4 regions of the Kitasatospora sp. NPDC008115 genome follow, and region 2 is predicted to be linked to each of the others. Evidence: riboswitches for the same ligand, from Rfam matches in the RefSeq annotation. Region 2 holds a riboswitch; each other region holds the start of a gene.
What was found. Region 2 has a riboswitch for cyclic di-AMP ahead of ACFZBX_RS07910 (transglycosylase family protein). Riboswitches for the same ligand answer to the same signal wherever they lie in the genome.
Positions count from the first base shown of each region.

Region 1 (5,541 bases), on a different contig from region 2:
CTCCTGGGCGGCGTTGAACCGCTCGGAGGCCTGCTCGGCCTCGTCGTAGAGCTGCTCCACCTGCGCCTTGACGTCCTTGCGGTCGACCGGGGCGTCCGGCGCGCCGGGTACGGCCTGGGCGCTGCCGCCGGTCGCCACGCCCAACGCGGTGGTGGCCGCCGCGGTGAGCACCAGCGCCCGGGCGAGCACCTGCGCACCTGACAGCGGGGAACGGCGGTGCACGGCCATGCGACGTCGGCTCCGATCCTGGGCCCGACCCGCTGCCGCACCGGGGTGGGCGGCTGTCGAAGCGGGCGTCCGGTGGCAGACGTTAGCGAGTCCGGGCAACCGAATCCAAACCCCTCCGAACCCGAATATTCAGACACTTATCGGACGTCAGATCGGTTCGCGGACCGAGCGTCCCGGCGGGCCCGGAAAAGTCGCGGGCCCGGCCTCCCCGCACGGGGAGACCGGGCCCGACGAAGCCTGTCGGCCGACGGTCAGATGCGCACGATGCCGGTGACCGGCATGTTGGACGCCGCCTCGTAGCGGACCGACGCGCCCGGCTTCGGGGCGTGGATGACCTGGCCGCCGCCGACGTAGATGCCCACGTGGTGGCGGTCGCCGTAGAAGATCACCAGGTCGCCGGGCTGGGCCTTGGAGATGTCCGTACCGATCTGGGCGCCGGCGGTGGCCTGCGCCTGCGAGGTGCGCGGCAGCGACACGTTGGCCTGGGCGTACGCCCAGCTGGTGAGGCCCGAGCAGTCGAAGGAGTTCGGGCCCGTGGCGCCGTACACGTACGGGGAGCCCAGCTTGCTCTCGGCGGCGGCGATCGCGGCGGCGGCACGCGAGCCGTTGGCGGCCGGGGCGGCGGGCGCGGCCGGCTTGGCGGCCGCGGTGGCCGGGGCCGACGGGGAGGACGCCGCGGGGGCCGAGGAGCCGGTGGACGGCGCGCTCAGGTTGGTCCGGTTGTTGTCGCGGGAGGCGCGCTCGGCCTCGGCCTTCTCCTTGGCGGCCTTGGCGGCCTCCGCCTTGGCGGCCTCCGCCTTCGCCTTGGCCTCGGCGGCGGCCTTCTCCTCGGCCGCGCGGAGGGCCTGGCGCTCCTGCTCGGTGAGCGTGTTGAGCAGGTCCTGGGCCTTCTGCAGCTTGCCCTGGACGTCCTCCTTGGAGCTCTTCAGCTGCTGGGTGGTGGACTCCAGCTCGGCGAGCTTGGCCTGGGTCTCGGTGCGGTCCTGGTCGAGCCTGCGCTGCTGCTCCTGGAGCTCCTTCAGCGCGCCGGACTGGGTGGACCCGGCCTGGTTCAGGGCGTCGGCCTGGTTGAGGAAGTTGTCCGGGCTGGCGGAGAGCATCAGCTGGACGGTCTGCGAGATGCCGCCCGTGCGGTACTGCTCGCCGGCGATCTCGGCGAGGCCGCCCTGGGCCTCCGTCACCACGGCCTGCTGGCGGGCCACCTTGTCCTGCAGCTCGGCGACCTGCTTCTGCAGCTCCTGCTGCTTGGCCTGGGCGCCGTTGTACTTCTCGGTGGCGACCTCGGCCTGCTCGTTGAGCTGGTCGACCTGCTCCTTGACCTGGTCCTTGGTCGGCGCCGGGTCGGCGTGGGCGCCGGACTGCGCGGACAGGGCAACGGCAGCGGCGGCGACACCGGTCAGGATCGAGACACGGGTGCGGCCGGCGGGCTTGGGACGACGATGGGACGCCACGAAGGCGGACTCCTTCTTCCTCATCCGCCTACCGGGTGAGCTGACGGGTTCGGGCGGAAGCGTGCCCTACGACGCCTCACCCGCCGCTCCCGCGGCCGGCCTGGCGCCGATTCACCCCGGAGGAACGTGGTTCCCCGGCTCCGCTCCACAGCGGGCCCCCGACTGCTGGACCCTCACTCGGACGGGCGACCCGGAAGGCCCCGTCCCGCTGCTTCACGAACTCGGCGGCGAACCCCGCCGCCACCCAGGCTGGGTGATCGACTGTGCGTGGTTCGAAGCAAGACCCTAGTAACAGATCCGTGATCCGTTCAAATCCTTGTCAGAAAAAAGCCGGAAGAATACCCAAGTTCTTTTGTGAATATGACCGAGTGTGACCACACCCCCACAAGCGGCTGATCATTCTCCGTCAGGCGGTCGAACACCCACCCGAAACGCCTCGCGCCACCCCCGGTTCGGAGGTGGCGCTGATCACAGGGGCGTCGACGGGCCCCCGGGCGTGTCGTGCCGGTCCGTCAGACCCGGCGAATGGTGTTGATCTTCATGGCGTCGGCCTTCATCACCTTCACCACGTCACCGGTGCGCGGCGCGTGCACCACCATGCCGTTGCCGATGTACATCCCGACGTGGCTGCGGTCGTCGCGGTAGATGACCAGGTCGCCCGGCTGGGCCTCGGCGATCGACGGCACCCGGGTGCCGTAGTTGCCCTGCGCCTGCGAGGTGCGCGGCAGCGAGACGCCGGCCTTCCCGTACGCCCAGACCATCAGGCCGGAGCAGTCGAAGCCGCTCGGGCCGGTGGCGCCCCAGACGTACGGCGAGCCCGTCTTGCTCATCGCCAGGGAGACCGCGGCGCCCGCCTTGCCGCTCGCCTGCGGCAGGCTGCCCAGGTCGGTGCGCTCGGAGCCGCGCGAGGCGCGCTCGGACTGCTGCTGCTGCGCCTTCAGGGCGGCCCGCTCGGAGGCGCTGAGCGAGTTCAGCAGGTCCTGGGCCTCCTTCAGCTTCTTGTTGACCTCGGCCTTGGACTGGTTCAGGTCCTTGGTCGTGCTGTCCAGCGAAGCCAGGACGGCGGCCGCCTCGGCCTTCTGCTGGTCGAGCCGGCGCTGCTGGTCCTGGAGGCCCTTCAGCGCCTCGGCCTGGCTGGAGCTGGCCTGCTGCACGCTGGAGGCCTTGTCCAGGTAGCCGGACGGGTCGGAGGTCAGCATCAGCTGGACGGACGGGTCGATGCCGCCGGTGCGGTACTGCTCGCCCGCCACCTCGGCCAGCCCGGCCTGAAGCTGGGTCATCTGCTCCTGGCCGCGGGCGACCTGGTCCTGGAGCTGGTCCGCCTGCTTGCGCAGCTGGTCCGCGCGCTCCTTGGCGCCGTTGTACTTCTCGGTGGCCTGCTCGGCCTCCTCCTGCAACTGGTCGATCTGCGCCTTCACGTCGTCCTTCTTGGGCGACGGGCTGGGCGCGGCGTGAGCGGCGACCTGGGCGGAGAGGGCGACCGCGGTCGCAGCGGCAGCGGTGAGCACGGAGACCCGCGCGCGGCTCGGCTGCTTGGGACGGCGGTGGGAGGCCAAGGGACCGGCTCCTTCTTCCAATGGCCTCACCCGAACGGGTGAGAATCCGGAAAATAGGTTTGACGCCAGACACTAGTCAAGATCCACGGTTCGCGCCACTCCCCCGATCGCGTGAACCTGGACCGCCCATCTGACTTCACAAAACTCGCACAACACCGCAATCCGGGCGCTGACCAGCCGTCATACCGACCGGCCCGCACCCCGGAAGCGGTTACGGCCGGGCCAGCCGGTTCAGCAGGAGCACCGATGCGACGGGGCGCGCGCCGGCCTTCCGCACGCCCTCCGCGACCTCCCGGTCGGTGGAGACCACCACCACCGGGCGCCCCTGCGGCTCGGCCCGCACCAGCCGGCGGATCAGCTCGTCCGCCGTCTCCCCGGTCCGGCTGAACCGCACCCGCACCCCGCGCGGCGGCGCCATGATCACCGGCACGTCCAGGTCCTGGCCGTCGAACACACAGGTGACCTCCGCCTGGGTGCGCTGCGCCAGCATCGCCAGCCCGCCCAGCAGCCGGATCCGCTGCTGCTCCAGCGGCAGCGTCGGATAGCCCGTCTTGGTCACGTTGTAGCCGTCCACCACCAGATGGACCTGCGGGATCGCCAGCAACTGGTCCAGCAGCGCCGGATCGTCCTCGGCCAGACCGCGCCGCGCCACGTCGTGCGGCGAGGCCGCGCCCGGCACCACCGCCTCCACCAGGTCCGCCGGACGGATCTGGGACACCGGCAGCGCCAGCTCCCGCTGCAGCCCCTGGGCCGACTGCAGCACGGTGTCCAGCAGCAGCCGCAGCCGCATGTCCTCGACGCTGCGCCCCTCACGGGCCGACCGGCGGTTCTGCTCGACGGCGTTCTCCAGCTCCGTGACCCGGTGCCGCAGCCGGCGCGCCTCGCTCTCCGCCGTGCTCCGCTCGGCCGCGGCCTGCGCCCTGGCCGCCTCCAGCTCGGCGGCCACCTTGCGGGTCTCCGCCTGCGCCCGGCGGGTGTCGCTCTCCAGCGACCGCAGTCTGCGGCGCAGCGAGTCCGCCTCGCGCCGGACGTCCTCCGACTCGGCCCGCTGGCGCTCCAGGTCGGAGCGCGCCGCGGAGCGCACCTCGGCCAGCTCGGCCTGCAACTTCTCCACCAGCCGGGCCGCCTCGGCCGCCGCACCCTCGGCGCCCGCCCGCTCGGCTTCCTCGCCGGCCTCGGCCACCAGCCGGCTCCACCCGGCGGAGCGCACCAGGTAGGCGGCCGCCGCCACGTCCATCGGGTCGGCGGCGCCCGGCACGGTGCCCGACTCCAGCGCCCTGACCAGGTCCGGCTGGCCCAGCCGCAGCCGCTCCGCTATCCGCGAGCGGAAGGCCGGCTCCGCCTCCAGGGCCGCCGCCAGCGCGGTCGCCGCGTACTTGGCCCGGCGCGCGGGGGTGAACTTGGCGTACTGGCGCAGCGACTGGGGCAGTTCCGCGAGCGGCAGCCCGCCCAGCGCGTCGGAGGCGAGGCCCACCACGCGCCGGCGCACGCCCTCGGGCAGCGGCCGGTCCAGCGTCTCCGCGTCGCCCGCGCCTGCGGCGTCCCCGCCGTCGCGCACCGACCCCTCGACGGCTGCCGCCGGGTCGTCACCGCCGCCGGACTCCTCGCCGGCGGCCGCCTCGGCCGGGGCCCCGGTGCCGGAGGGGGCGGCTCCTGCCGCGTCCGGCGCCTGCGCGTCCACAGCGGGCTGCCGCCCCTGCGGGCCGCCGGGCTCCTTCGCTGCGTCCACCACGTCCTCGGCTCCGATCCTGGTCCAGCGGGGTACGGCCCCGGCCGCCACCCCCGTCACACTCCGTACGTTCCCTCTGTATTGTCCCGTGCGGCGACCGGCCACGCCCTGCACCGCCCGCCGCACGGATCAGGCGGTCAGGCCTGCTCGGGGGCCTCGGCGCCATCGGCCGCGCCGGGGCGGGCCACCAGCTCGACCTGGTCGACCGCGTTGCACCAGCGGCAGCGCACCGACTCGACGGTTTCGCTGAGCACCTGGGTCTCCTCGACCTTCGACTCGCCGGCCAGGTCGAAGTGGAGGAACTCGGTGACCCGGGCGGTCCGGGTCACGTCGAAGCGGGTCAGGTTGCCGCAGAGCGTGCAGCGCCAGCGCGTCTCGGCGGTCAGGGCGGGGACGGTCATCGGGGGTCCTCTCGGGTGGTCCCTGAACGGGCTCAGGCGCTCCCCCCGGAGCCCCGGCGTCGGCGGCGGGAGGCGGGAATGCCCGGCCCAAGCCTATTGCCTGGGGCAACCTTCGCGGCCACCGGCCGACCGGCCCCCGCCGGTAGCCCACCTGCCGTAACCGCGCGGTGCCCGCC
Region 1 covers NZ_JBIBHU010000013.1:132,358-137,898, forward strand. Annotated here, with positions in the region: gene ACFZBX_RS18430 (NlpC/P60 family protein) at 1-228, opposite strand, end outside; gene ACFZBX_RS18435 (NlpC/P60 family protein) at 480-1,679, opposite strand; cyclic di-AMP (ydaO/yuaA leader) riboswitch at 1,690-1,846, opposite strand; gene ACFZBX_RS18440 (NlpC/P60 family protein) at 2,192-3,235, opposite strand; gene ACFZBX_RS18445 (NYN domain-containing protein) at 3,447-4,793, opposite strand; gene ACFZBX_RS18450 (hypothetical protein) at 5,102-5,365, opposite strand.
Region 1: it holds a riboswitch for cyclic di-AMP, as region 2 does, so the genes downstream of both, ACFZBX_RS18435 (NlpC/P60 family protein) here and ACFZBX_RS07910 (transglycosylase family protein) in region 2, are expected to answer to the same signal.

Region 2 (5,541 bases):
TCCTCCCCGCACTGCACGGGCTCGCCGCCGAGTACGGCGCCCCCGTCACCGACGCGCTGGGCCCGCACCCGCTGCTCGCCGAGGCCGTCCACGTCCGCCTCTCCGAGGCCGGGCTGGCCCGTGCCGACCGGGCCAGGCTGTTCGCCATCGCGACCGCCGCCGACGGCGTGGTGCTCACCACCGTCGGCGGGCAGGCCGCGGCCGACGCCGCCGGCATCACCGGCATGCTGCTGGCCGCCCGGCTCGCCGTGCCGGTCGTCGCCGCCGCGCTGGACGTGCCCGGCTCGGTCGCCGACGCCGTCGCCCACCTCAAGGAGATGGGCGCCCAGAACCCGGCGCTCGCCCCGCTGGTGATCGGCCCGGAGGCGGACGCCGAACTGCTCGCCGCGGCCGCCGAGGAGTCCGGCTGCCCGTCGGCCGCACCGCTGGGCGCGTACCAGGCGGTCGGCCAGCTGGTCGCCTCCACCTACCTGGCCGCGCTGCCGGCCGCCGCCTCCGAGGCCGCCGACCAGGCCGGCCCCGCGCAGGAGGACGGCCCGCGCGCCGTCGGGCGGCACGCCGCCCAGTAGCACCCCCGTGCGAAGGGCCCGGAACGGACGCACCGTTCCGGGCCCTTCTCCATGTCCCGACGGGTCCTAGCGACCCACCCGGGTGGTGGGCGCGGCGGCGTCCTTCAGCCGCAGCGCCGGCAGGCTCACCGGCCGCGACTGGCCGGCCAGGGTGGGCACCACGGCCGCGGCGGCGTTCCACTGCGGCCGAGCGGTGCCCTCCTCGCCCGCCCGGCGCACCTGGAGCACCTCGGTGGACCCGGCCCGGCGCAGCAGGATGTTCTTGGGCGGCCCGGCCTCCGGGTCCAGCCACAGCTCATTGCCGCCGAACTCGCAGTCCAGCACCAGCAGGTCGTCCGGTTTGCCGTCGGCCCCGGCCCGGAAGGCGACCCCGGCCCGGCGGTAGCCGGTGAAGCGGCAGCGGCTGAAGGTGACGGACTCCCCGGCGAGCTCGTGCCGGGCGGTGGAGACCGCGAAGTCGCTGCGTCCGGCGGCGTCGATCAGCAGCCCGTCGAAGACGGTGCCCTTGTCCCGGCCGAGCGAGTGCAGCGCCACTCCCCCGCCCGCGTTGCCGTACAGCACGCTCGCGGTGTAGTCGAAGTCGTTGAGGTAGGCGCCGTGTTCGATGCCCCAGCCGCCGTTGTGGTAGGCCGCGAACTCGGTGACCACGTGGTGGTGCCTGGCGTTCAGCCAGACGAAGATCCCGTCCTGGAGGTTGTTGTGGGCCAGGCAGCGCTGGAAGGTCCAGACGCCCTCGCTGTTCTCCGGCCACTCGAAGCCCGAGGCGCCGTTGGCCCCCTGGACGCCGACCGCCACGCAGTCCAGCGCCTTGCCGCCGGTGCCCGCGCCGAGGTTGAAACCGGTCAGCCGGTAGGCCCGGGGGTTGGGTTCGAGCAGGGTGCGGGAGGCGACGCAGGACTCGTAGACGATGTCGTCGGACGGCTGCTGGGGGGTGCGGGTGTCCAGCGGGCCGTCCCACCAGTAGGCGTCCTCCCAGGTCTCGTGGCTGATGCAGGCGCGGAAGGTGATGCCGTGGCTGGCGTGCGGGACGTAGGCGTGGCTGCCGGCGTCGCGGACGACCACGCCCTCGACGACGGTGCCGCGGGTGGTGTCGCCGAGGCGGTGGAAGTGCAGGCCGTAGCGGCCGAGCACCGGCGCGGTGACCGGGGCGGCGCCGTCCGGGCCCTTCCAGGTCTCCTTGGTGTCGGCGCGCGGACCGACCCACCGCAGCGCGGCGTGCCGGACGTCGGCGCGCCGGGAGCTGGTGAGGTGGACGTGGGTGCGGCCCCCGGCGGTGCCCTCGACCCGGACGCTGCGGGTCAGGTTGAGCACCTCGGCGCCGACGGTGACGCCCCCTCCGGCGGCGACCCCGGGGTGGGCGTGGCGGAGCGGGGCGCCCAGGGTGACGGTGGTTCCGCTGACGGAGCGGATGGTGACGAGGTCGTAGGCGGTGGAGAAGCCGTCCTGGTCGGGCGGGCCGGTCGGGGTGACGGCGAGTTCGTCGCCGGGCAGCCAGCCGGCGGGCGGGGCGGCCAGCTCGACGACGGTGTCGCCGGCCGCGAGCGCGCCCCCGGCGCGGACCCAGGCGGTCTTGGCGGCGCCGTCCAGCCGCAGGTAGCCGGCGCCGGTGACCCAGAGGCCGACGTCGGTGTCGACCACCTTCATGCCGTCGCCCTGGAAGCGCTTCTCGTCGACGGCGGGGAAGCGCAGGGTGTGGACGTGGTCGCCGTCGGGGGCGAGGGCGAGGACGCCGCGGACCTCGACGTTGCCGGCGGCGGCGAGGGTGACGGTGCGGTCGGCGGCGAAGGTGAGCGCGCCGCCCGGCTCGACCAGCAGGGAGCCGACCTCGGCGTCGGTGTCGAGCAGCACCCGGTCGGTGATCCGTACGGCGCTGCGCGGGCCGGGCGGGCCGCCGCCCCAGCCGGCCCGGTCGGACCAGCGGCGGCCGCTCTGGTCGACGGTGGGTGCGGGGGCGGGCTGCTCGGGGGCCGCGCCGCCCGGCGGCGAGCCGCCGTGGCCGTCGGGGCCCATCGGGCCGGCCGCCTCGGTGGGGGTCGTGCCGATGACGGCGGCCGGGGTGACGAGCCGGGTCTCGCCGGTCAGCGAGCGGCGCAGGACCTCCTCGCCGCTGATCGCCGCGAAGGCGGTGCCGACGGCGAGCCAGCGCAGTAGTGCCCGGCGGGTCAGGTGAGTTCGGGACGGTTCGGGTTGGATGTCCGCTCTGCGGTGCTTTGCCCGGCGATGCGCTCCACGCGGCCGGGCGGCCGGACGGGAGGCGTCCGGCTCCTCGTCGATGCCCATCGGTGCGTAGCCCTCTCCCGAGACGGCTGCGGCGCGTCGGCGCGGTGCCGACGCTCTGAAGCATAGGCAGTTGCGTTGACCGCGACCGGCGTTGCGGGAAATCGGTCATTTCTGATCATGAAGGACAGCCGGTCGGCGGCGATTTCGTAAACCGTGACGAGCGTCACACATGTTTGCGGTTTGAACGCGCCTCTGCTTAACGTGCTCCCCGTTCGTGGCCACACGGACCCAGCACGTCCGCGACGCCGAGTCCTGCCGTCGGGCGCGCTGGCAGCGCAATGCACCACGGCAGGAGCGGGGGAACCACAGGTAGTTCGCCCAGGACCGGTCCTTTCGGGCCGGCCCCGGGCTAGGGGTGAAGCCGCGTCCACAGCGCGGCCGGGCAACTCCAGCCCGAATCCGACAGCTCACCTCGCAGGCGTGGGAGAGGACCGCGTCTTCATGCTGCCCACCAACGGCACCCGACTGTCCGGCCGTACCCGTCGCGCGATCGCCGCCCTCGGCGTCGCGGGCATCGGCCTCACCATCCCCTGCCTGACCTCCGGCACCGCCTCCGCCGCCTCCGTCGCCACCTGGGACAAGGTCGCCCAGTGCGAGAGCGGCGGCAACTGGAGCATCAACACCGGCAACGGCTTCTACGGCGGCCTCCAGTTCACCAGCTCCACCTGGGCGGGGTTCGGCGGCACCGCCTACGCCGCGCGCGCCGACCTGGCCACCAAGGACCAGCAGATCGCGGTCGCCGAGAAGGTCCTGGCCGTCCAGGGCCCCGGCGCCTGGCCGGTCTGCTCGGTCAAGGCCGGTCTGACCAAGGGCGGCACCCCGGCCGCGGTGGACACCTCCGCCGCCGCCAAGCCGGCCACCCCGGCCCCGGCCCAGACCCCCGCCCCGGCCGCCAAGCCCGCCGAGAAGCCCGCCGCCCAGCAGCCGGCCGCCAAGCCGCAGGCCCAGGCCCCGGCCGCCACCACCACCGCCCCCGCCGCCGAGCAGCGCCAGGACGGCCGGCAGTGGCGTCAGCAGGCCGGTCAGCAGGGCGCCGAGGCCTACACCGTGGTCGCCGGCGACTGGCTGTCCACCATCGCCGACGAGCAGCACGTCCAGGGCGGCTGGCAGCGCCTGTACGAGCTCAACCGCGCCACCCTGGCCGACGGCCCGCACACCATCTACCCGGGCCAGCGGCTGGCCCTGGGCGAGGGCGCCGAGGGCCGGGACTTCGACTGGTTCAACCGCGCCGGCAGCGGCACCCAGACCCCGGCCGCCCGGCCGCAGAGCCGGACCGAGGCCCCCGCCGCCAAGCCGGCCGAGAAGCCCGCCGCGCAGGCCCAGACCCCGGCCCCGGCCCAGACCGCCACCGGCAGCATGGCCGCCGCCGTCTCCTTCGCCCAGTCGAAGGTCGGCCAGGCCTACGTCTACGGCGGCACCGGCAACGGCGGCTGGGACTGCTCCGGCCTGACCCAGGCCGCGCTGCGCGCCGCGGGCGTCTCCGTCCCGCGCGTCGCCGCCGACCAGGCCGCCGCGTCCACCCACGTCTCGCTGGACGCCCTCAAGCCGGGCGACCTGCTGTTCTGGTCCAACAACGGCAAGGACTCCGGCGTCTACCACGTCGCGCTCTACATCGGCGACGGCAAGTACGTCGAGGCCGCCAACCCGAAGTCGGGCGTGCGCGTCCAGACGGTCGCCAACTGGGCCCCGGACTTCGCCGGCCGGGTCTGACCCCGCCACGCCGCGGCCCCCGGGGAGAGTCCGATCGCTCCTCCCCGGGGGCCGCGGCATGCCCGGAAACGCGCCGCTGCGTTGCCCGGACGACGGGCGGCCATGGTCAAACCGGGACCGCAGCGGGCATGCTGCTGCCCTGTACCCGAGGAGGAGTCACCATGGCCCAGGTCACCGTCTCGCTCGACGCCAACCTCGCGATCGACGCGATGATGCTGTCCGGCACCAAGAGCCCGCAGGACGCCGTAGAACTGATCCTCCGGGACTTCCTGGAGCGCGGCCGGCGCACCGAGACCCGCACCGGTGACGCCGCGGACGGCCACCGGGTCACCCAGGACCGTCCGATCGTCCAGGAGGGCTGAGCGGGAACGCCGAAGGGGCCCGGGAGCACACCGCTCCCGGGCCCTGCCCCGTTCTCCTCAGCGCGCGCGGGCCCCGGTCGAGCCGCGCATCACCAGCTCCGGCTGGAACATGAACTCCCCGCGCTGCACGGCGTTCCCGCCGACCTCCTCCAGCAGCGCGTCCACCGCCGCGGTGGCCATCGCCTCCACCGGCTGGCGCACGGTGGTCAGCGGCGGCTCGGTGAAGGCGATCAGCGGCGAGTCGTCGAAGCCGACCACCGAGACGTCCTGCGGCACCGCCAGGCCCCGCTGCCGCACGGCCCGGATCGCGCCGAGCGCCATCATGTCGCTGCCGCAGACGATCGCGGTGCAGCCCTTGTCGAGCAGCGCCCCGGCCGCCGCGTGCCCGCCCTCCACGCTGAACAGCGTGTGGTGGACCAGCCCCTCGGCCTCCTGGCCGGTGAGCCCCAGCACCTCGCGCATGGCCGCGGTGAAGCCCTCGATCTTGCGCAGCACCGGCACGTACCGGCGCTGGCCGACCGCCAGGCCGATCCGCTCGTGGCCGAGTTCGGCCAGGTGCTGGACGGCCATCCACATCGCGGCCCGGTCGTCCGGCGAGATGAACGGCGCGTCGATCCGCT
Region 2 covers NZ_JBIBHU010000004.1:359,304-364,844, reverse strand. Annotated here, with positions in the region: gene ACFZBX_RS07920 (hypothetical protein) at 1-569, shown strand, start outside; gene ACFZBX_RS07915 (hypothetical protein) at 636-2,849, opposite strand; cyclic di-AMP (ydaO/yuaA leader) riboswitch at 3,121-3,283, shown strand; gene ACFZBX_RS07910 (transglycosylase family protein) at 3,270-4,559, shown strand; gene ACFZBX_RS07905 (hypothetical protein) at 4,721-4,921, shown strand; gene ACFZBX_RS07900 (LacI family DNA-binding transcriptional regulator) at 4,979-5,541, opposite strand, start outside.

Region 3 (5,541 bases), on a different contig from region 2:
CCGCGCACCCGGGCGCGCTCCAGGCCGCCGAAGCCGCGGGCGAAGGTGGTCAGCGCGGCCAGCACCGGCAGGCCGAGCACGGTGACGAAGGTGCCGAGGCCGAGGCAGAACAGCGCGACGGCGACGGTGAAGCCGACGACCGCGACCGGCAGGCCGGTCAGCGTGTAGCCGACCTCGCGGTAGAAGTAGGAGGTGAACGGGGCCCGCCAGGCGTACGGCGGCTCCTCGATGCGGCGGGCCGGGGCGTGGTGCTCGCCGTACTCGCGGCCGTCGTACGCGTCGAACTCGTTGCGCTGCATGCTGTGGGTGCTCATGGCCGGTCTCGGTCCCTCGGGTCGGTCGCGGTTCGGGGCTCGTGGGGTCTGTCCTGCTGACTCCCCCAGCCTGTCAAAGCGCGCCCGGCTTGGACATCCGGCTCCCCGGCGAACCGGGGGTGGGGTTATCCCCCCTGACCGGCGCCCCCGGCCGACCCGTCGTCGGCGAGCAGCGCGTACTGGTAGGCGTCGCGCCAGCCGTCCCGGCGCCGGTAGTCGTGCCGGACCCGGCCCTCCAGCCGGAAGCCGGCCCTGGTCAGCACCCGGATCGAGGCGGCGTTGTCGACGTCCACCCGGGCCTGCAGCCGGTGCAGGCCGAGCGGGCCGAAGGCGAGGTCCCGCAGCAGGGCGACGACCTCGCCGGCGTACCCCCGGCCCCAGACGTCGCGGCGCAGGGCGTAGCCCAGGTGGGCGGCGCGGTGCGGGCCGAGGCCGAGCGCGGCGTTGCCGACCGGGACGGCGCGGGCCGGGTCGTCGGCGTCGGCGAGGCGGGTGACGGCCAGCCGGTAGACGGTCCGGTCCTCCTTCTCCGCCTCCTCCAGGTACTGGGCGATCTGGTCCGCGCAGTCCTCGTGGTCGCGCGGCTCGAAGGCGAGGTAGCGGGTGGCCTCCGGATCGCCGAACACCGCGTGCAGCGCGTCCACGTCCTCGGGGGACTGGTGGAACTCGCGGACGGCCAGCCGGGGCCCGGTGAGTCGGACGGGAACCATGGCTCCCGACCCTACCCCCGACCAGCGGTTACGGTTCGTGGTTATGGAAGACGAAGACCTGCGGCTCGCCCCGCGCACCAAGGCCGCCGAACTGCTCGCCTGGGCGGAGGCGGAGGGCCGCGAGCCGGTCGCCGGGGCCCCGCTGCGCGCGGTGCTGGCGCTGCTGGAACTGGGCGGCGGCAGGATGCACGACGGCTGGCCCGAACTGACCTCCGCCGCGGTGGAGCACCTGCTGTACGAGCGCCTCCACCTGTACGTCCAGCCGGAGCCGGGCCAGGACCCGCTGGCGTACGGCGCGGCGGTGCGGCTGCTGGTCGACCACCAGCGGGCGGCGAAGCGGCTGAACGCCAAGCGCCGGCAGCGGCTGCACGCCGAGGCCGAGTGGCAGGGCGAGCTGGCGGCCGGGCTGCTGCGCCGGGCGGACCTGGTGACCTGGCCCCGGCTGTACACGCTGCTGCTGCGCGCGGCCGGGGTGGACACCGGTGACGAGGCGGCGGTGCGGGCCTGGCTGGAGGGGTTCCGGGAGCTGCCGGCGCAGGAGCGCTCGGCGGCGTTCGAGGCGCTGGAGGCGGACGGCGTGCTGGACCCGGTGGACGACGGGGGCTGGGACGGCGGGGCCCGGACGCTGGCGGTCGGGATGGCCACCGACGGGGCGCGGCGGCTGCTGGAGCAGGGGCTGATGGAGCGCAGCTACCGGAACCTGGCGGAGCTGACGGCACTGGGCCGGCCGATGCCGGACGAGCTGGCCGGGGACTTCGGGGCGTTCGAGGACGCCGCGGTCCGGGTGGCGCTGGAGCTGGCCGGCGCGTGGACGGTTCCGGGGCTGCCGAGGCTGCTGGTGGAGGAGTTCCCGGAGCTGGCGCCGGAGCCGGGGCAGGCGGAGATCGACGCCTATCTGGCGGGTCTCGAACCGGCCGGCGACGAGGAGCGCTGACGCGCGAGGGGCCCCGGCCGGTCGGCCGGGGCCCCTCGTCGTGTGCTGCCGGAGGCGTCAGGGGGTGACGCCGCGCTGCTCGAACCAGCTCTCCGGGTCGACGGGGGCGCCGCCGCCGGGGCGGACCTCGACGTGCAGGTGGGCGCCGGTGACGTTGCCGGTCGCGCCGACCTTGCCGATCTGCTGGCCGGGGACGACCTTGCCGGAGCCCTTGATGATCGAGGAGAGGTGGCAGTACCAGATCTCGGTGCCGTCGGGCAGGGTCTCGACGATCCGGTAGCCGTAGGCACCGGCCCAGCCCGCCGAGGTGATGGTGCCCTGGCCGACCGCGTAGACCGGCTCGCCCTGGTCGGCGGCGAAGTCCAGGCCGGTGTGCAGGTGGGCCCAGTAGCGGGCGCTCTGGCCGTAGTGGGCGGAGAGCCGGTAGTCGCGCACCGGGAGCTTGATGGCGGCGAGCTTGGCCTTCTCGGCCTCCTCGGCGGCGCGCTTGGCCTGCTCCTGCTGGGCGATCTGGGCGGCGCGCTTGGCCTCGGCCTCCTGGGCGGCCTGGACGCGGGCGCTCTCCTCGGCCGCGGTGCGCTGGCTGTCGGCCTGCTGCTGGATGCGGGCGGCGAGGGCGAGGCCGGGGTCGGCGGAGAGCGCGACCGGCTGCTCGTCGGGCGCCTCGACGGCGGGCGCGGCGGCAGGGGTGGCGGAGGCGAAGCCGGTGGCGCCCAGGGTGGCGGCGACGGCGGTGACGCCGAGCAGCGGAGCGGTGCCGCGGCCCTGACGGGGCATCCGGTGCCGGCTGGTCTCGGCGGCCGGCGGGGCGGTCTCGTCGGCGGGGCCGCCGAACGGGCCCTGACCGGTGAACGGAGCCGGGTGATCGAGCAGCCGGGTACCGGCCGAGGAGCCGGACGGGTGTGCCGGGGTGTGCGTCGACGCCACGGAGGCGCGCTCCTTTCCTTCCTTCGCGCCTACCGGGTTAGCTGACGGGTTCGGAGCAGGAAGGTCTCCTACGGCTGGGCCTGGGCCTGGCCGATTCACCCCAAGGAACGTGGTTCCCCGGCTCCCTGGCCTGCCCGGAGGCCGGCCGGCGGGATTAGGCGACGGCGCACGGTGCCGTCTGGGTACGGCGTTGCGGACCGCGCTGCGTTATCAAACGTTAATCCGAGAGCCCCCCGATTCCAAGCCATCCGTTGGTGACGGCGGGATACGGATCGGGCACCACGCGGCCCGATGGGCGTTTTGGGACGTTTGATGACAACTGACACTACCGAACGTGTCAGGACGTCAACGAACGGCCCCTCACTTGAGTACCGCTACTCATGTGCGGCCGGGCCGGGCGCGGCCATCCTGGGCGCCATGAGCACACCGATGCAGTCCCGCACCACGGCCGCGTACTACATCCAGGCCGTGCTGTCCTTCACCCTCTCCGCCACCGCCCTCGGCGTCGGGATCGCCTTCCTCCCGGTGGAGCCGTGGACCCGGGCGTTCCTCGCCCTCGGCCTGCTCTACACGATCACCTCCACGTTCACCCTCTCCAAGGTGGTCCGGGACCGGCAGGAGACCTCCGAGCTGGTGACCCGGGTCGACCAGGCGCGGCTGGACAAGCTGCTGACCGAGCACGACCCGTTCAAGGTGGAAGGGGTCTGACCGGCCGCCCCGGGCGGGCCGGCCGCGCGCAGCCAGTACCGATAGCTTGACGGCTAAGGCTATTAGCCTTAGCTTTATGGCTATCGGCGCTCCGCCGACGATCCCGCCCCCAGGAGGCTCCCCATGAACGGCACCCTCGCCCCCGTCACCCGCCACCTCGACCTGCCCGGCGGCCGGATCGCCTTCGACGACACCGGGCACGGCGAGGGCGCCCCCGTCGTCCTGCTCCCCGGGATGCTCGACAGCCGGGCCGCCTACCGCCACCTGCACCCGCTGCTGACCGCCGCCGGCCGCCGGGTGATCACCATGGACCTGCGCGGCTTCGGCGAGTCCTCGATCGTCTGGGACGACTACTCCCCCGCCGCGATCGCCGGCGACGTCCTCGCCCTGCTGGACCACCTGGGCATCGAGCGGGCCGTGCTGGCGGGCAGCTCGTACACCGGCGCCAGCGTCGTCAAGGCCGCCGGGGCCGCCCCCGGGCGGGTGGCCGGCATCGTCCTGCTGGACGCCTTCGTCGAGAACGTCCCCGTCGGCGCGCTCCAGCGGCTGGTGGTCGGCGCGATGGGCGCGCTGGTGGTGCACTCGCCCGCGTTCTGGGGCCTCTACCACCGGAAGATGGCCTACCCCGGGCCCAAGCCGGCGGACCACGAGGAGTACGTGGCCGGGCTGGTCGCCGCGATGCGCACCCCGGGCCGGAAGACCGCCACCCGCGGCTATGTGCGCGGCGACTCCTCGCCCGTCGGCTGGACCGCCGCCGTGCGCTGCCCGGCGCTGGTCGTGATGGGCTCGAAGGACCCCGACTTCGGGAAGCCGGAGCTGGTCGCCGACCGGCAGGCCGCCGCGCTGAACGCGCGCAAGGTGATGATCGAGGGCGCCGGGCACTACCCGATGGCCGACCACCCGCGGGCCACCGCCGACGCCCTGCTGGCCTTCCTCGCCGACCTGGCCTGAGCGCTCCGAACGCCGTCACCCACCCACCCCAGGAGAACCGCTGTGCCCCGAGTCGGACTGACCCCCGAGCAGGTCGTCGGCCACGCCCTCGCCCTCATCGACGAGCAGGGCCCCGAGGCCCTCACCCTGGCCGCCGTGGCCGGCCGCGCCGGGGTCGCCACCCCCTCGCTGTACAAGCACGTGAGCGGCGGCCTGGCCGAACTGCGCCGGCTGGTGGCCGTCCGGGTCACCGAGGAGCTGGCCGACCGGCTGGCCGAGGCGGCGCTCGGCCGCGGCGGGGACGCGGCGGTCGCCGCCGTCCTGCGGGCGTACCACGCGTACGCCACCGAGCACCCGCACCGCTACGGCGCCCTGCCGCAGGCGCCGCAGCCGGACGCCGACCTGGCCGCGGCGGCCGGCCGGCTGGTCGGGGTGATCGTCGCGGTGCTGCGCGAGTACGGTCTCGAAGGCTCCGAGGCGATCCACGCCGCCCGCACCTTCCGCTCGCTGGCCCACGGCTTCGCCGCGCTGTCGACCGGCGGCGCCTTCCAGCTCGCCGAGGACCTCGGCGAGACCCAGGAGCGCATGATCACCGTGCTGACCGCGGGCCTGCGCGGCTGGCCCCGCCCCTGAGCGGCGCGGCAGCCGGACGCGGGAACGCCGAAGGGCCCGGAGCGGGATGCTCCGGGCCCTTCGTGGTGGTGTGGGGCTAACAGGACTTGAACCTGTGGCCTCTTCCTTATCAGGGAAGCGCTCTAACCGTCTGAGCTATAGCCCCGTACCGCACGACCCCGCCGGTACGGCGGGACGTCGTACGGAGAAGGGTACCGGACCCGGCGGGGGTGCTCGCACACCAGGGAAACCCGGTGCACCGGGACCCGCCGTTCGCCTCACGCCTCACCCGCTTAAGAAATAAGGTATTAAGAATTAACTGCCCCATAAGGAACCGGAGAGGCCGGCCGTCCCGTGGACCCGCGCAGCAGCCCCACCGCGCGCAGTGCCATGCGCTGCGTCCGCT
Region 3 covers NZ_JBIBHU010000003.1:22,233-27,773, forward strand. Annotated here, with positions in the region: gene ACFZBX_RS04450 (sensor domain-containing protein) at 1-314, opposite strand, end outside; gene ACFZBX_RS04455 (GNAT family N-acetyltransferase) at 440-1,024, opposite strand; gene ACFZBX_RS04460 (hypothetical protein) at 1,068-1,958, shown strand; gene ACFZBX_RS04465 (M23 family metallopeptidase) at 2,016-2,885, opposite strand; cyclic di-AMP (ydaO/yuaA leader) riboswitch at 2,898-3,056, opposite strand; gene ACFZBX_RS04470 (YiaA/YiaB family inner membrane protein) at 3,303-3,593, shown strand; gene ACFZBX_RS04475 (alpha/beta fold hydrolase) at 3,717-4,544, shown strand; gene ACFZBX_RS04480 (TetR/AcrR family transcriptional regulator) at 4,587-5,156, shown strand; tRNA gene ACFZBX_RS04485 (tRNA-Ile) at 5,228-5,301, opposite strand; gene ACFZBX_RS04490 (SpoIIE family protein phosphatase) at 5,490-5,541, shown strand, end outside.
Region 3: it holds a riboswitch for cyclic di-AMP, as region 2 does, so the genes downstream of both, ACFZBX_RS04465 (M23 family metallopeptidase) here and ACFZBX_RS07910 (transglycosylase family protein) in region 2, are expected to answer to the same signal.

Region 4 (5,541 bases), on a different contig from region 2:
TGTCGTGGCCCGCCTGGGAGGCGCTGCGGTCGGCCGGGCGGGTGCTCACCGCCGACCCCGCCCACCCGCAGCTGCCCGCCCTGGCGCAGGCCGGCGTCGAGGTCCGGACCGTGGCGCCCGGCTCCGCCCCCGCGCTGGCCCGGCTGCTGACCGAGGCCCCGGACGGGCCGTCCGCCGACGCGGGACCGACGGTCTGGCTGGGCGGCCCGGACGGCGACCCCGGGCTGACCGACGCGCTGGCCCGCCTCGCGGTCGAGCACGCCGGCGAGGTGCCGGAGATCGAGGTGCTGCCCGGCTCCTACGACCTGCCGGGCGCCCGGCTGCTGGACCTGGTCTCCGTGATGGACCGGCTCCGCTCGCCGGGCGGCTGCCCGTGGGACGCCGAGCAGACCCACGCCAGCCTGGTGAAGTACCTGGTCGAGGAGGCCTACGAGCTGGTCGAGGCGATCGAGGAGGGGGACCGCGACATGCTCCGCGAGGAGCTGGGCGACGTCCTGCTCCAGGTCTTCTTCCACTCCCGGATCGCCGAGGAGCACCCCACCGGCGCCTTCTCGGTCGACGACGTGGCGGGCGACATCGTCGACAAGCTGATGTACCGCCACCCGCACGTGTTCGGCGACGCCGAGGCGAGCGGCGCGGAGGAGGTGGAGGCCAGCTGGGAGGCGCTCAAGGCGGCCGAGAAGTCGGAGCGCGAGTCGGTGCTGGACGGCGTGCCGGCCGGGCTGCCCTCGCTCGCCTACGCGGCGAAGCTGGTGTCGCGGGTGCGCCGGGCGGGCTTCACCGGCGTGCCGGACGAACCGTACGAGCTGCCGGGGGCGCTGACGGCGGAGTCGGCGGGCCGGCTGCTGCTCGCGGTGGCGCAGCGCGCGCACGACGCCGGGGTGGACGTGGACGCCGCACTGCGGGCGGCGGCGCGCGGCTACCGGGACGCGGTCCGCGCCGCCGAGGGCCTGAAGCCCGGAGAGTAGGGGACCGGAGCCCGGCCGGTGGAGGGCGTGGCGATCAGGCGGCGACGTCCGCCACCGGCCGGCGCTGCGCCGGGACGACGACGACCTCGCCGATCGCCTCGCCGACCAGGGCGACGAGTTCGGCGAGCCGCTCCAGGTCGAGGTGGTCGGGCAGCTCGGCGAGGGAGACGATCCGCTCGCCGCCCGGCCCGGCCACGCAGAACAGGCCGATCGGGCCCAGGTGCTTCTCGGCGGTGTCGACCAGCGCGGCGACGTCACTGGGACGGCGGACGTCGCCGCAGACGCCGACGACGGGACAGCCCGGCCGGTCGAGCTCGGTGGCGAGGTCCTCGGCGATCCCGACCCGCTGGTCGGCGATCAGCATGCCGGTGGTGCCCGCCGCGGTGAGCCGGCGGGCGAGGTCCGCCCCCGACCCGCCGTCGAGTACGGAGATCACGACGACCGAACCGTTGACCCGCATGGCCTTGCTCCTCCCTGTGGGCGGCTCCGCACCGGCGCCCACGCGCACCTTGCGGAGGATCGTAGGCAGGTCCTGACCCTCCGCAACAGGAATTACCCCTCAGGTGACCAGGCTCACGCCTGTCACGCCGAACGGACGGCGCGGTGTCCCGGTGAGCGGACACCGCCCGCCCACGCGCACGTCGCGCGCACTGCGTGCGGTCGCCCGGACACGCCCGGGATACCGTCGACCCATGCCAGCTCAGCCCGCCTCCGCCCGTCCGCCCCTGTTCACCTGGGAGTTCGCCGCCGACCCGTACCCCGCCTACGCGTGGCTGCGGGAGCACGAGCCGGTGCACCGGACCACCCTGCCGAGCGGGGTGGAGGCGTGGCTGGTCACGCGGTACGCGGACGCCCGGCAGGCGCTCGCGGACGGCCGGCTCTCCAAGAACCCGGTGCACCACAGCGAGCAGGCCCACCGCACCGGCCGGGTCGGCATCCCGGGCGAGCGCCAGGCCGACCTCATGACGCACCTGCTCAACATCGACCCGCCGGACCACACCCGGCTGCGCCGCCTGGTGTCCAAGGCGTTCACGCCGCGCCGGGTGGCGGCCTTCGAGCCGCGGGTGCAGCAGCTGACCGACCGGCTGATCGACGGCTTCGCGGCGCGCGGGTCCGCCGACCTCATCCACGAGTTCGCCTTCCCGCTCCCCATCTACGCGATCTGCGACCTGCTCGGGGTGCCGGCCGAGGACCAGGACGACTTCCGGGACTGGGCCGGGATGATGATCCGGCACGGCGGCGGCCGGCGCGGCGGGGTGGGGCGCGCGGTGAAGCGGATGCGCGCCTACCTGGCGGAGCTGATCCACCGCAAGCGGGCGGACCTCGGCGACGACCTGATCTCGGGGCTGATCCGGGCGAGCGACCACGGAGAGCACCTGACCGAGAACGAGGCCGCGGCGATGGCCTTCATCCTGCTCTTCGCCGGCTTCGAGACGACGGTCAACCTGATCGGCAACGGCGTGTACGCGCTGCTGCGCAACCCGGGCCAGCGCGCCCTGCTCCAGGAGTCCGTCGGGCGCGGCGAGAGCGCGCTGCTGGAGACCGGGATCGAGGAACTGCTGCGCTACGACGGGCCGGTGGAGCTGGCCACCTGGCGGTTCGCGACCAGCCCGCTGACCATCGGCGGGGTGGAGATCCCGGTCGGCGACCCGGTGCTGGTGGTGCTCGCGGCGGCGGACCGGGACCCGGCGCGGTTCGCCGACGAGAACACCCTGGACCTGGCCCGGACGGACAACCCGCACCTGGGGTTCGGGCACGGCATCCACTACTGCATCGGCGCGCCGCTGGCGCGGCTGGAGGGGCGGGCCGCGCTGGCCACCCTGCTGACCCGGCTGCCGGACCTGCGGCTCGCCGCGGACCCCGGGGACCTGCGGTGGCGCGGTGGTCTGATCATGCGTGGACTCCGTGAACTTCCGGTGGAATTCACACCGGAGAAAGCGCCCGGCGGCAAGGCTCCGGAGACCGGCCCGGAGACTGGCTCGGAGACCGGCTCGGAGGGCTGACGCACCAGCACAACACGCTGACGCACACTCTCCGTTCGCCGGTTTCCGAGGGTCTGAACCACCCTCAATCCGGACATACCACCCCGGTTGGTAGGCGATCCATCACATGACGTGATGTCCGTGTGATATCGACGATATGAGCTTGTGATTGCTCTGAAGATCTGTCTACTCTCCGTGGAGCCCGCAGCTGCGGGCCCCGTGCGCGGAACGCCGAGTCCTGCCCGCCGCGCCCCGGGAAACCGACCAGAACCCTGGGCAGGGGCGGGGGACCCAGGTTTTGCGCCGTCTCCCACGGCTAGGGGTGAAGCCGCCTCCGCGCGGCCGGGCCACCTCCCGGTCCGAACCCGACAGCTCACCTCGCAGGCGTGCGGAGAGGGACCCCTTCATGCTGTTCGTTGGAACCGGTCGTCACCGTCGCCGTACCCAGGCCGAGAAGGCCATCGCCGTCGCCGGTGTCGCCGGCGTCGGACTGGCCATGCCGATCCTGAGCGCCACCGGCGCCTCCGCCGCCCCGGTCTCCACCTGGGACGCGGTCGCCCAGTGCGAGAGCGGCGGCAACTGGAGCATCAACACCGGCAACGGCTTCTACGGCGGCCTCCAGTTCACCGCCAGCACCTGGAAGGCGTACGGCGGCAACGCCTACGCGCCGCAGGCCAACCAGGCCTCGAAGGCCCAGCAGATATCGGTCGCCGAGAAGGTCCTCGCCGGGCAGGGCCCGGGCGCCTGGCCGGTCTGCTCCAAGAAGGCCGGCCTGACCAAGGGCGGCGCCCCGGCGGCGGTCGACACCTCGACGCCCGCCAAGCCGGCCGCCCCGAAGCCGCAGGTCCCGCAGGCCGCCCAGGAGGCCAAGCCGCAGCAGGAGGCCCCGAAGGCCGCCGCGCCGAAGCACGCCGCCCCCAAGGCGCAGGCCGAGCAGCAGACCGCCAAGCCGCAGGCCCAGCAGTACGCGCCGAAGCACGCCGCGCCCAAGCAGCAGGCCCCGCAGGCCCAGCCGCAGCAGCAGTCGCCGGCCTTCTCCGGCAAGGCCGGCTGGGACGCCGACGCCAAGGTGTACTGGTACCAGAACAACGGCGCCTGGTACTGGACCAGCCACCAGAGCGTCTACCAGCAGAACGCCGGCCAGCCGGCCGCCCAGGCCCCCGCCGCTCAGCAGCAGTCGGCCGGCCAGGGCTACACCGTCCGCTCCGGTGACACGCTCGGCGGGATCGCCACCGCCCAGGGCGTCTCCGGCGGCTGGCAGGCGCTGTACGACGGCAACCGCGCCACCGTCGGCGCCGACCCGAACCTGATCGTCCCGGGCCAGGTCCTGACCCTCGGCTGACGACCGGTCCGACCGGACGGACGGAGGGGGCCGATTGGGCCCCCTTCGTCCGCTTCCGGACGTCTCCGGCCCGGCAACCAGGTGAACTACCGGTGGGTAGCGAGGCCACACGCTGAGACGGAGCCGAGGTCGACGTGGCCCGGACAGCCCGTGCGGTTAGGCTCTGGTCGTAACGACTCCGCAATCGTCCGGCCGACTGCACCCCACGTCAGCCGAACCTGCTTCCGCTAGGAGATGCCTCGTGCCGTCCATCGATGTCGTCGTAGCCCGTGAGATTCTCGACTCGCGCGGCAACCCCACGGTCGAGGTCGAGGTCGGCCTCGACGACGGCAGCACCGGCCGTGCCGCCGTCCCGTCGGGTGCCTCCACCGGTGCCTTCGAGGCGCTGGAGCTCCGCGACGGTGACAAGAACCGCTACTTCGGCAAGGGCGTGGAGAAGGCCGTCCTGGCCGTCATCGAGCAGATCGGCCCGGAGCTGGTCGGCTACGACGCCACCGAGCAGCGCCTGATCGACCAGGCCATGCTGGACCTGGACGCCACCCCGGACAAGTCCTCGCTCGGCGCCAACGCCATCCTGGGCGTCTCGCTGGCCGTCGCGCACGCCGCCTCCGAGGCCAGCGACCTGCCGCTGTTCCGCTACCTGGGCGGCCCGAACGCGCACGTCCTGCCGGTCCCGATGATGAACATCCTCAACGGCGGCTCGCACGCGGACTCCAACGTCGACATCCAGGAGTTCATGATCGCCCCGATCGGCGCGGAGTCCTTCTCCGAGGCCGTCCGCTGGGGCGTCGAGGTCTACCACACCCTCAAGGGCGTGCTGAAGGAGCGCGGTCTGTCGACCGGCCTGGGCGACGAGGGCGGCTTCGCCCCGAACCTGGACTCCAACCGCGAGGCCCTGGACCTCATCGTCGAGGCCATCCAGAAGGCCGGCTACGTGCCGGGCAAGGACGTCGCGCTCGCCCTGGACGTCGCCTCCTCCGAGTTCTACGAGGACGGCGCCTACCAGTTCGAGGGCAAGGCGCTCACCTCCGCCGAGCTGATCGAGTACTACGCCGGCCTGGTCGCCGCCTACCCGCTGGTCTCCATCGAGGACCCGCTGGACGAGTCGGACTGGGACGGCTGGAAGGCCATGACCGACAAGCTGGGCGACAAGGTCCAGCTGGTCGGCGACGACCTGTTCGTCACCAACCCGGCCCGCCTGGCCCGCGGCATCGAGACCGGCACCGCCAACGCGCTGCTGGTGAAGGTC
Region 4 covers NZ_JBIBHU010000001.1:92,316-97,856, reverse strand. Annotated here, with positions in the region: gene ACFZBX_RS00415 (MazG family protein) at 1-968, shown strand, start outside; gene ACFZBX_RS00410 (SDR family NAD(P)-dependent oxidoreductase) at 1,003-1,428, opposite strand; gene ACFZBX_RS00405 (cytochrome P450) at 1,661-2,971, shown strand; cyclic di-AMP (ydaO/yuaA leader) riboswitch at 3,203-3,351, shown strand; gene ACFZBX_RS00400 (transglycosylase family protein) at 3,357-4,292, shown strand; gene eno (phosphopyruvate hydratase) at 4,534-5,541, shown strand, end outside.
Region 4: it holds a riboswitch for cyclic di-AMP, as region 2 does, so the genes downstream of both, ACFZBX_RS00400 (transglycosylase family protein) here and ACFZBX_RS07910 (transglycosylase family protein) in region 2, are expected to answer to the same signal.